2 regions of the Nocardia sp. NPDC004604 genome follow, and region 2 is predicted to be linked to the other one. Evidence: riboswitches for the same ligand, from Rfam matches in the RefSeq annotation. Region 2 holds a riboswitch; the other holds the start of a gene.
The links. A riboswitch is a leader RNA that binds a small molecule or an ion and turns the genes downstream of it on or off. The one in region 2 is predicted to bind S-adenosylmethionine.
Positions count from the first base shown of each region.

Region 1: linked by a shared signal. The riboswitch ahead of ABZW16_RS23140 (amino acid ABC transporter permease) and the one ahead of ABZW16_RS20070 (rhodanese-like domain-containing protein) in region 2 are both predicted to bind S-adenosylmethionine.

Region 1 covers NZ_JBEXLC010000064.1:36,842-40,337, forward strand. The annotation lists gene ABZW16_RS23130 (glycosyltransferase family 2 protein) at 1-737, shown strand, start outside; gene ABZW16_RS23135 (hypothetical protein) at 894-1,658, opposite strand; SAM riboswitch class I at 1,935-2,028, shown strand; gene ABZW16_RS23140 (amino acid ABC transporter permease) at 2,039-3,037, shown strand; gene ABZW16_RS23145 (ATP-binding cassette domain-containing protein) at 3,034-3,496, shown strand, end outside.
Region 2 covers NZ_JBEXLC010000052.1:37,415-40,910, reverse strand. The annotation lists gene ABZW16_RS20080 (FAD-dependent oxidoreductase) at 1-1,009, opposite strand, end outside; gene ABZW16_RS20075 (hypothetical protein) at 1,416-1,871, shown strand; SAM riboswitch class IV at 1,936-2,052, shown strand; gene ABZW16_RS20070 (rhodanese-like domain-containing protein) at 2,067-2,483, shown strand; gene ABZW16_RS20065 (O-succinylhomoserine sulfhydrylase) at 2,480-3,496, shown strand, end outside.

The DNA of each region.
Region 1 (3,496 bases), on a different contig from region 2:
ATGTGCGGCTGGCCCCGCGCGCGATCACCGCGGCAGTCACCGAACTGCGCCGGAGCCGGGCCGCATTGTTATCGCCGTGGCCGTACCAGGTGGCCGAATCGGTCGCCGAGGCGCTGGTTCAGCCGCTGCTGTGCTGGTCGTGGGCGGCGAGCCTGCCGATCGAGATCGCCGATCGCGGCCGCAGACCCTCGACGGTGGTCGCCTGCGGCCAATTCCTCGTCTTCGATGCCACGGCCTATTACGCCGTCGGCGGTCACGCGGCGGTGGCCGCCAGCCCCACCGAGGATCTGGATATCGCTCGCGCCCTGCGCCGTTCCGGTCGCCGCACCGCACTGGTCGCGGCGGGTCGCGCCGCCCGGACCCGAATGTACCGGGACGCAACCGAACTCGAGGTGGGCTACACCCGCTGGCTGTGGTCGGCCTACGGCGGCACGACCGTCGGCGGCGCAGCCGTGGGAGCTATTGCAGCACTGGCCTATTGGGTACCTCCGCTGGCCGCCGTCGCCGGTCACGGCCGGGTGCGCGCCGCCGGTCTCCTCGGCTACAGCGCCGCGGTCACCGGCCGCTTACTCGCCCGCTCACTCGAAGGCGGCTCACTGACCCGCGCCGATATCCTTGCCGCCCTGGCCCACCCGGTCTCCATCGCCGCCTATCTACGCCTGTGGTCCCGCTCGCGCCGGGCCCATCGCGCGAACACGTTGACCTGGAAATCCCGCCACCTCGACACCGCCCACTGACCGAGACCAGGCCGAATCCATGGCGGCAATGCCCGACCGACCCGCCACCAGATCTTGATCAACCCCGGAATCGGGCGGCCGCACGCCCGAACCCGCTGGCGCTATATCCAGGCCGGGATCCGGCCCGGTCCCCAACTGCGTCAGACGTCGGCGGGCTCAGCGCACCGAGGTGATGCCGACCGTCGGGAGGAAGAAGCAGGGCTTGCCACCGTTGTCCACGGTGCCGAACACCGCGGCCAGGACGGTGCCGGAACCGGTCTCGACGGGGACGGCGCGGATGCCTCCGGTGGGGAATGTGGCGAAGAAGTTCTGGAAGGCACGTTCGGCGAGTGGTCGTATATCGGCAGGGATTTCCGCGGGCACCATGGTTCGGACGACGTCGGAGATCGGACCCATGGCGGTGACGCCGCTGCGGCCATTGGCCAGGTTCAGCCAGGCGACGTTCATGCCGGAGACGTTCGTGCTGTCCGGGGCTACGCCGTAGGGCATGAAGGTGAACAGGGTTTGGCCCGTCTTGACCGCGGACAGGTCCAGTCCCGGAATGGCCACGGTGGTCTTGGGCCACGGCCCGGGCACAGCACCCGCGACGGCGGGGACCAGGCCGAGGGAGTTGCTGCTGGAGCAGAACGCCGCAGCCGCCGGGTACAGGAACGGGTCGATGCCCAAGGCGCGCAGCGCCTCGACGGTGGCTTGGTAAGCACCGAACGCATCTCCGGGTGCGGCTTGGACGGACGGCGCGGGCGCCGCCGGGATTGCGGCTCCGGGTATCGGCGCAGGTACCGCGACGGCGAGGCCGGGGGCGGCGAGCGTCAGCGCGGCCGCACCGGTCGCGATGGCGGTAAGCGTGGTCAGACGGCGCAGCAGGGTCACGTGAACCTCCTCATCGTCGGGCACGAACGAGGTCAGAGCGTACTCCAGCAAACCACCGGAACTGCGCTGATTTCGACTGGCAACGCCATCGCGTCGCGCACCGTACCGGACCGTCGCGACGAAACGCCGGGTGCACCCTCCAGGCGATACACGCCGGACGGACCGCACCCGAAGCCTCGCGATCCACCGCACGACCCGGTCGATAATCCCTGTTCACGACCATTCGGACAAGGTCTGCGCTCACACTGATTCGTACCCTTGTGCCGGAGTTCGCCTGCTTCGCATGATGTTTCGGCTAGACCGACCGACCCGTGCTCGGCGTCGGACACACCATCCAGAGCGACCGAGAGACCTGGCTCGTCGACGTCGCAGCAACCCCCCGGCCACCGGGTGCGGGTGCTTCCGCCGGGAACGATGGAGGAACCGAAATCATGAGCGCGTCCGTTGCATCCGATGCCCTATCGGATGTTCCGATACCGGGTGCCCACGCACCTGGCACTGCCGTAACCATCGCCGACGCACCGCCGATCGCCAGGGCCTGGCATCCGTGGCGCTGGGTGATCAGCGCCATCGCGCTGGTACTGCTCGCGCAGTTCATCCATGGACTGGTCACCAATCCGGGCTGGGATTGGTCGACCTTCGCCAAGTACTTCACCGCGAAGTCGGTGTTATCGGCGCTCGAGGTCACCTTGGAGCTGACCCTGTGGGGTACGGCCCTGGGATTCCTGATCGGCACCGCACTGGCAATCGCCCGGTTGTCGAATAATCCGGTGCTGCGGGTGATCTCGTGGGTCTATATCTGGGCGTTCCGCTCGATTCCGTTGATCGTGCAGCTGCTGTTCTGGTTCAACATCGCCTACCTTTACAACACGCTTTCGCTCGGCATCCCGTTCGGCCCCGGATTTCTCACCTTCGAGGTGAACGGGGTGATCAGCGGGTTCACCGCGGCGGTCATCGGCCTCGCGTTGCATCAGGCTGCATATTCGGCCGAGATCATCCGGGCCGGATTCATCTCGGTCGATCCCGGACAGTTGGAAGCCGCCGCGGCACTCGGGATTCCGCGGCTGCGACAGTTCCGCACCGTGGTCGTCCCGCAGGCGATGCGCTCGATCCTGCCGAATGCGACCAATGAGGTGATCAGCCTGTTCAAGGGCACCTCGATCGTTTCGGTAATGGCGATCGCGGAACTCTTCTACCAGGTCCAGGTCATCTACGGACGCAACGGCCGGGTGGTGCCGCTGCTCATGGTCGCGACGGTCTGGTACATCGTGCTGACCACGATTCTCTCGGTGGCGCAGTATTACATCGAACGGCACTATGCCAAGGGCGCGCACCGGACACCGCCACCGACGCCGATCCAGCAGGTGTGGCACAAGCTGCGCGAAATCGCCGAAAGCGGTTCCGCCGCACCGCGCGGAGCCACCCGATGAGCGCACCGGTCACCGCAACGATCGACATCACCGTCGACAAAGCCCCCGCCGTCGCGGTTCGCGGCGTGCGAAAGTCCTACGGCACCACCGAAGTGCTGCGCGGTATCGACCTGACGGTGCGGGCGGGTGAGGTGGTCACCGTGATCGGCCCGTCCGGCTCCGGCAAGTCGACACTGCTGCGGGTGATCAACCACTTGGAGTCCCTGGACGCGGGCACCGTGCACATCGACGGCGAGCTGATCGGATATCGGCTGCGCCGCAATAGGTTGCACGCACTATCGGATCGCGAGGTGCGCAAGCAGCGCTCGCATATCGGCTTCGTCTTCCAGCAATTCAATCTCTTCCCGCACCTGACGGTGCTCGACAATGTCACGCTCGCACCGATTTCCGCGCAGGGTCGCCCGCGCAAGGAGATCGAGCGCGAGGCCGAGGAACTGCTGGACCGGGTCGGCATCGGCG
Region 2 (3,496 bases):
GGTTCTGTGACAGGTAGCCGACGGCGCGGTAGATGGCCTGGACGTCCCAGTCCCTGAAGACACCGGTGCCCTTGACATTGCCGGTGCCGTCGAGCTGGGTGCGCTCGGTGCGCAGGCCGACGACCCTGCCGTCCTCACCGATGATCTCCGCGGGGGATTCGAAGAAGTGCAGGAACAGCTTGTGCGGGCGGTTGCCGACATCGCGGATGGCCCACTGCTCGAGCGTATTCGCGATCATGTCGACCTGCTTGGAGTGCCGACGCGCGGCCTCGGAGCCCTCGTCGTAGTCGATGTCCTCGGGATCGACGATGACCTCGATGGTCGGGGAGTGGTCGAGTTCGCGCAGCTCGAGCGGCGTGAACTTGGCCTGCGCCGGGCCGCGGCGGCCGAAGACGTGCACCTCGACCGCCTTATTGGCTTTCAATCCGGCGTGGACGTTTGGCGGTATCTCGGTCGGCAGCAGTTCGTCGCCGGTCTTGGCGAGCACACGCGCGACATCGAGTGCGACATTGCCGACACCGAGGACGGCGACCTTCTCGGCCTCCAGCGGCCAGGTGCGCGGCACATCCGGATGTCCGTCGTACCAGGACACGAAGTCCGCGGCGCCGTAGCTGCCGTCCAGGCCGATGCCGGGGATGTCCAGCGCGCGGTCGGCGTTGGCGCCGGTGGAGAAGATCACCGCGTCATAGAACGTGCGCAGATCGTCGAGGGTGATGTCGGTGCCGTAGTCGATATTGCCGAGCAGGCGGACCTGCGGCTTGTCGAGCACCTTGTGCAGGGCGGTGATGATGCCCTTGATGCGCGGGTGGTCCGGCGCGACGCCGTAGCGGATCAGACCGAACGGCGCCGGCATGCGCTCGTACAGGTCGATGCTCACCTCGGCATCGGACTTCATCAACGCGTCGGCGGCGTAGATACCGGCCGGTCCTGCGCCTACGATCGCGATGCGAAGCGGGCGAGTCCCGGCGGTGTGCGCGTCAGGCCCGGAGGTGGCAGCTTGCGTAACCACGGAGGGCTCGCGCGCACCGCTAGTCGACTCTGCACTGTGTTCGGTCATCTCTTACGCGCACCCTTATGGTCGAAACAATTATGGCGTCAGTCTTAGCTTAGGCTAACTTGGCGCACCTTTTGGTTGCACCTGACGATGCGGACAGGCGGCTCGCGGCTGCGCAGTCGCTACGTTGGTGAGCTGGCATATGGCTATGACAGCAGGCCGCAGTCTCGCGATTCTATCGGTGGCGCATGGCGCACCCTGCGGGCGGTGCGTGAACCGGATGGTTGCCACCCGGGCTCACTTACCCGAGTACCCACTGTCCGGTTGGCTATCGAATTATTGCTGTGCCGCTGCCGTGCGGGGTCGCGCCCGGTCCGGGGGCGCCTGTCGGATACCGCTGCCCACCAGGGATGATCGACCCATGACAGAGCAGCAGGGCGCCGATGACGAACCGGTGATCGAGGTCGACCAGACCGATCGGCGCACGATGGCGCCGTTCATCGCGGCAGCCGTATTCGCGGCCGTCGTCCTGGTCGCCATCGTGCTGGGCGCGGTGCTATCGCCCGCTGAGAAAAATGTCACAGAATCGGACAAGATCGCGGCCGCGGTGCATCGCTATGCAGAGGCCAGGGGCACCACCGACAACACACCGCCACCCGCGGTGGCCTGCCAAGGATTCGACGAGAGCAAGTCGCCGCTGGCCGCCCAGTTCGGTGGCGCTGTGGCCGGAAAGTCGATCAAGGTCACCAACATTGACAACGCCATGGTCGATGGCGATAGGGCGAAGGCGAACGTGACCATCGCGGTCGACGGCCGGGAGACGCCGGCGACGTGGAATTTGGTTCGCTCCGGCGACCGCTGGATCGTCTGCAACTGATTACCCGGCGTGGCGCTGACCTGGGTTTGACAGGGCGGCCCCTGCCCAGGCAATCTCGGACACAGGTCATGAGAACCAGCGTCAAGCCCCGGCTGGCTGGTCGGCAACCCTCCTCCACGGTGGGGTGCTCCGGGTGACGACCTGGCCGCGCACCGAAACCCAGGTGCGGCAAGCGTGGATTCACAGGAGGATCGCATGACATATGCCGGTGACATCACCCCCCAGCAGGCGTGGGAGTTGTTGCGCGACAATCCCGAGGCCGTCTTGGTCGATGTGCGCACCGAGGCCGAATGGCGCTTCGTCGGCGTCCCCGATACGAGTTCGATCGATCGGCCGACGGTGCTGATCGAATGGGTCGACACCAGTGGCGCCCGCAACGGTGAGTTCGTCGCACAGCTGACCTCGGCGCTGGAGGGGCGCGATCCGGCGGCGCCCGTCGTCTTTCTGTGTCGCTCCGGGCAGCGTTCCATCGGTGCCGCGGTCGCCGCGACCGGTGTCGGGATCGAACCGTCGTACAACGTGCTCGAGGGCTTCGAGGGCCCCATCGACGAGTTCGGTCACCGCGGCGGCTCCGGCTGGCGCGCATTCGGTCTGCCGTGGCGGCAGTCATGATCACCGGGGGTGCGTTCGACAAACCGCTGCCCAAGGGGGTCGGCCCCGCGACGCTCGGCGTCCGAGGCGGCCTGCGCCGCTCCGGATTCGAGGAGACCGCCGAGGCGCTGTACCTGTCCTCCGGTTTCGTCTATGAGAGCGCCGAGGCGGCCGAGGCCGCGTTCACCGGCGATATCGAGCATTTCGTCTACTCCCGCTACGGCAACCCGACGGTGGCCATGTTCGAGGAGCGACTGCGCCTGATCGATGGCGCCGAGGCCTGTTTCGCGACCGCGAGCGGTATGTCGGCGGTATTCACCGCGCTCGGCGCGCTGCTGGGTGCGGGCGATCGACTGGTGGCCGCGCGCAGCCTCTTCGGCTCGTGCTTCGTGGTGTGCAATGAGATCCTGCCGCGCTGGGGTGTGGAGACCGTCTTCGTCGACGGCGATGATCTGGACCAGTGGGAGCAGGCGCTGTCGGTGCCGACCCAGGCCGTGTTCTTCGAGACGCCGGCCAACCCGATGCAGACGCTGGTCGATGTGCGCCGAGTGACCGAACTCGCCCATGCCGCGGGCGCGAAGGTGGTGCTGGACAACGTCTTTGCCACCCCGCTGCTGCAGCGCGGTTTCGAACTCGGCGCGGATGTGCTGGTGTATTCCGGCACCAAGCACATCGACGGTCAGGGTCGGGTGCTCGGCGGCGCGATTCTCGGCCCGCACGACTACATCGACGGTCCGGTGAAGAATCTTATGCGCCATACCGGTCCGGCGCTGAGCCCGTTCAATGCGTGGACCCTGCTCAAGGGTTTGGAGACCATGCCGCTGCGGGTGCGTCATTCGACCGAATCCGCATTGCGCATCGCGCGCTTCCTCGAGGGCAACAAGTCCGTCTCCTGGGTGCGCTATCCGTATCTGGAGTCGCATCCGCAACACGAGCTGGCGACCAGTCAGATGAGCGGCGGCGGCACGGTGGTCACCTTCGAGTTGAACGCGCCGGCGCACGAGGCGAAGAAGCGCACCTTCGAGGTGCTCAAC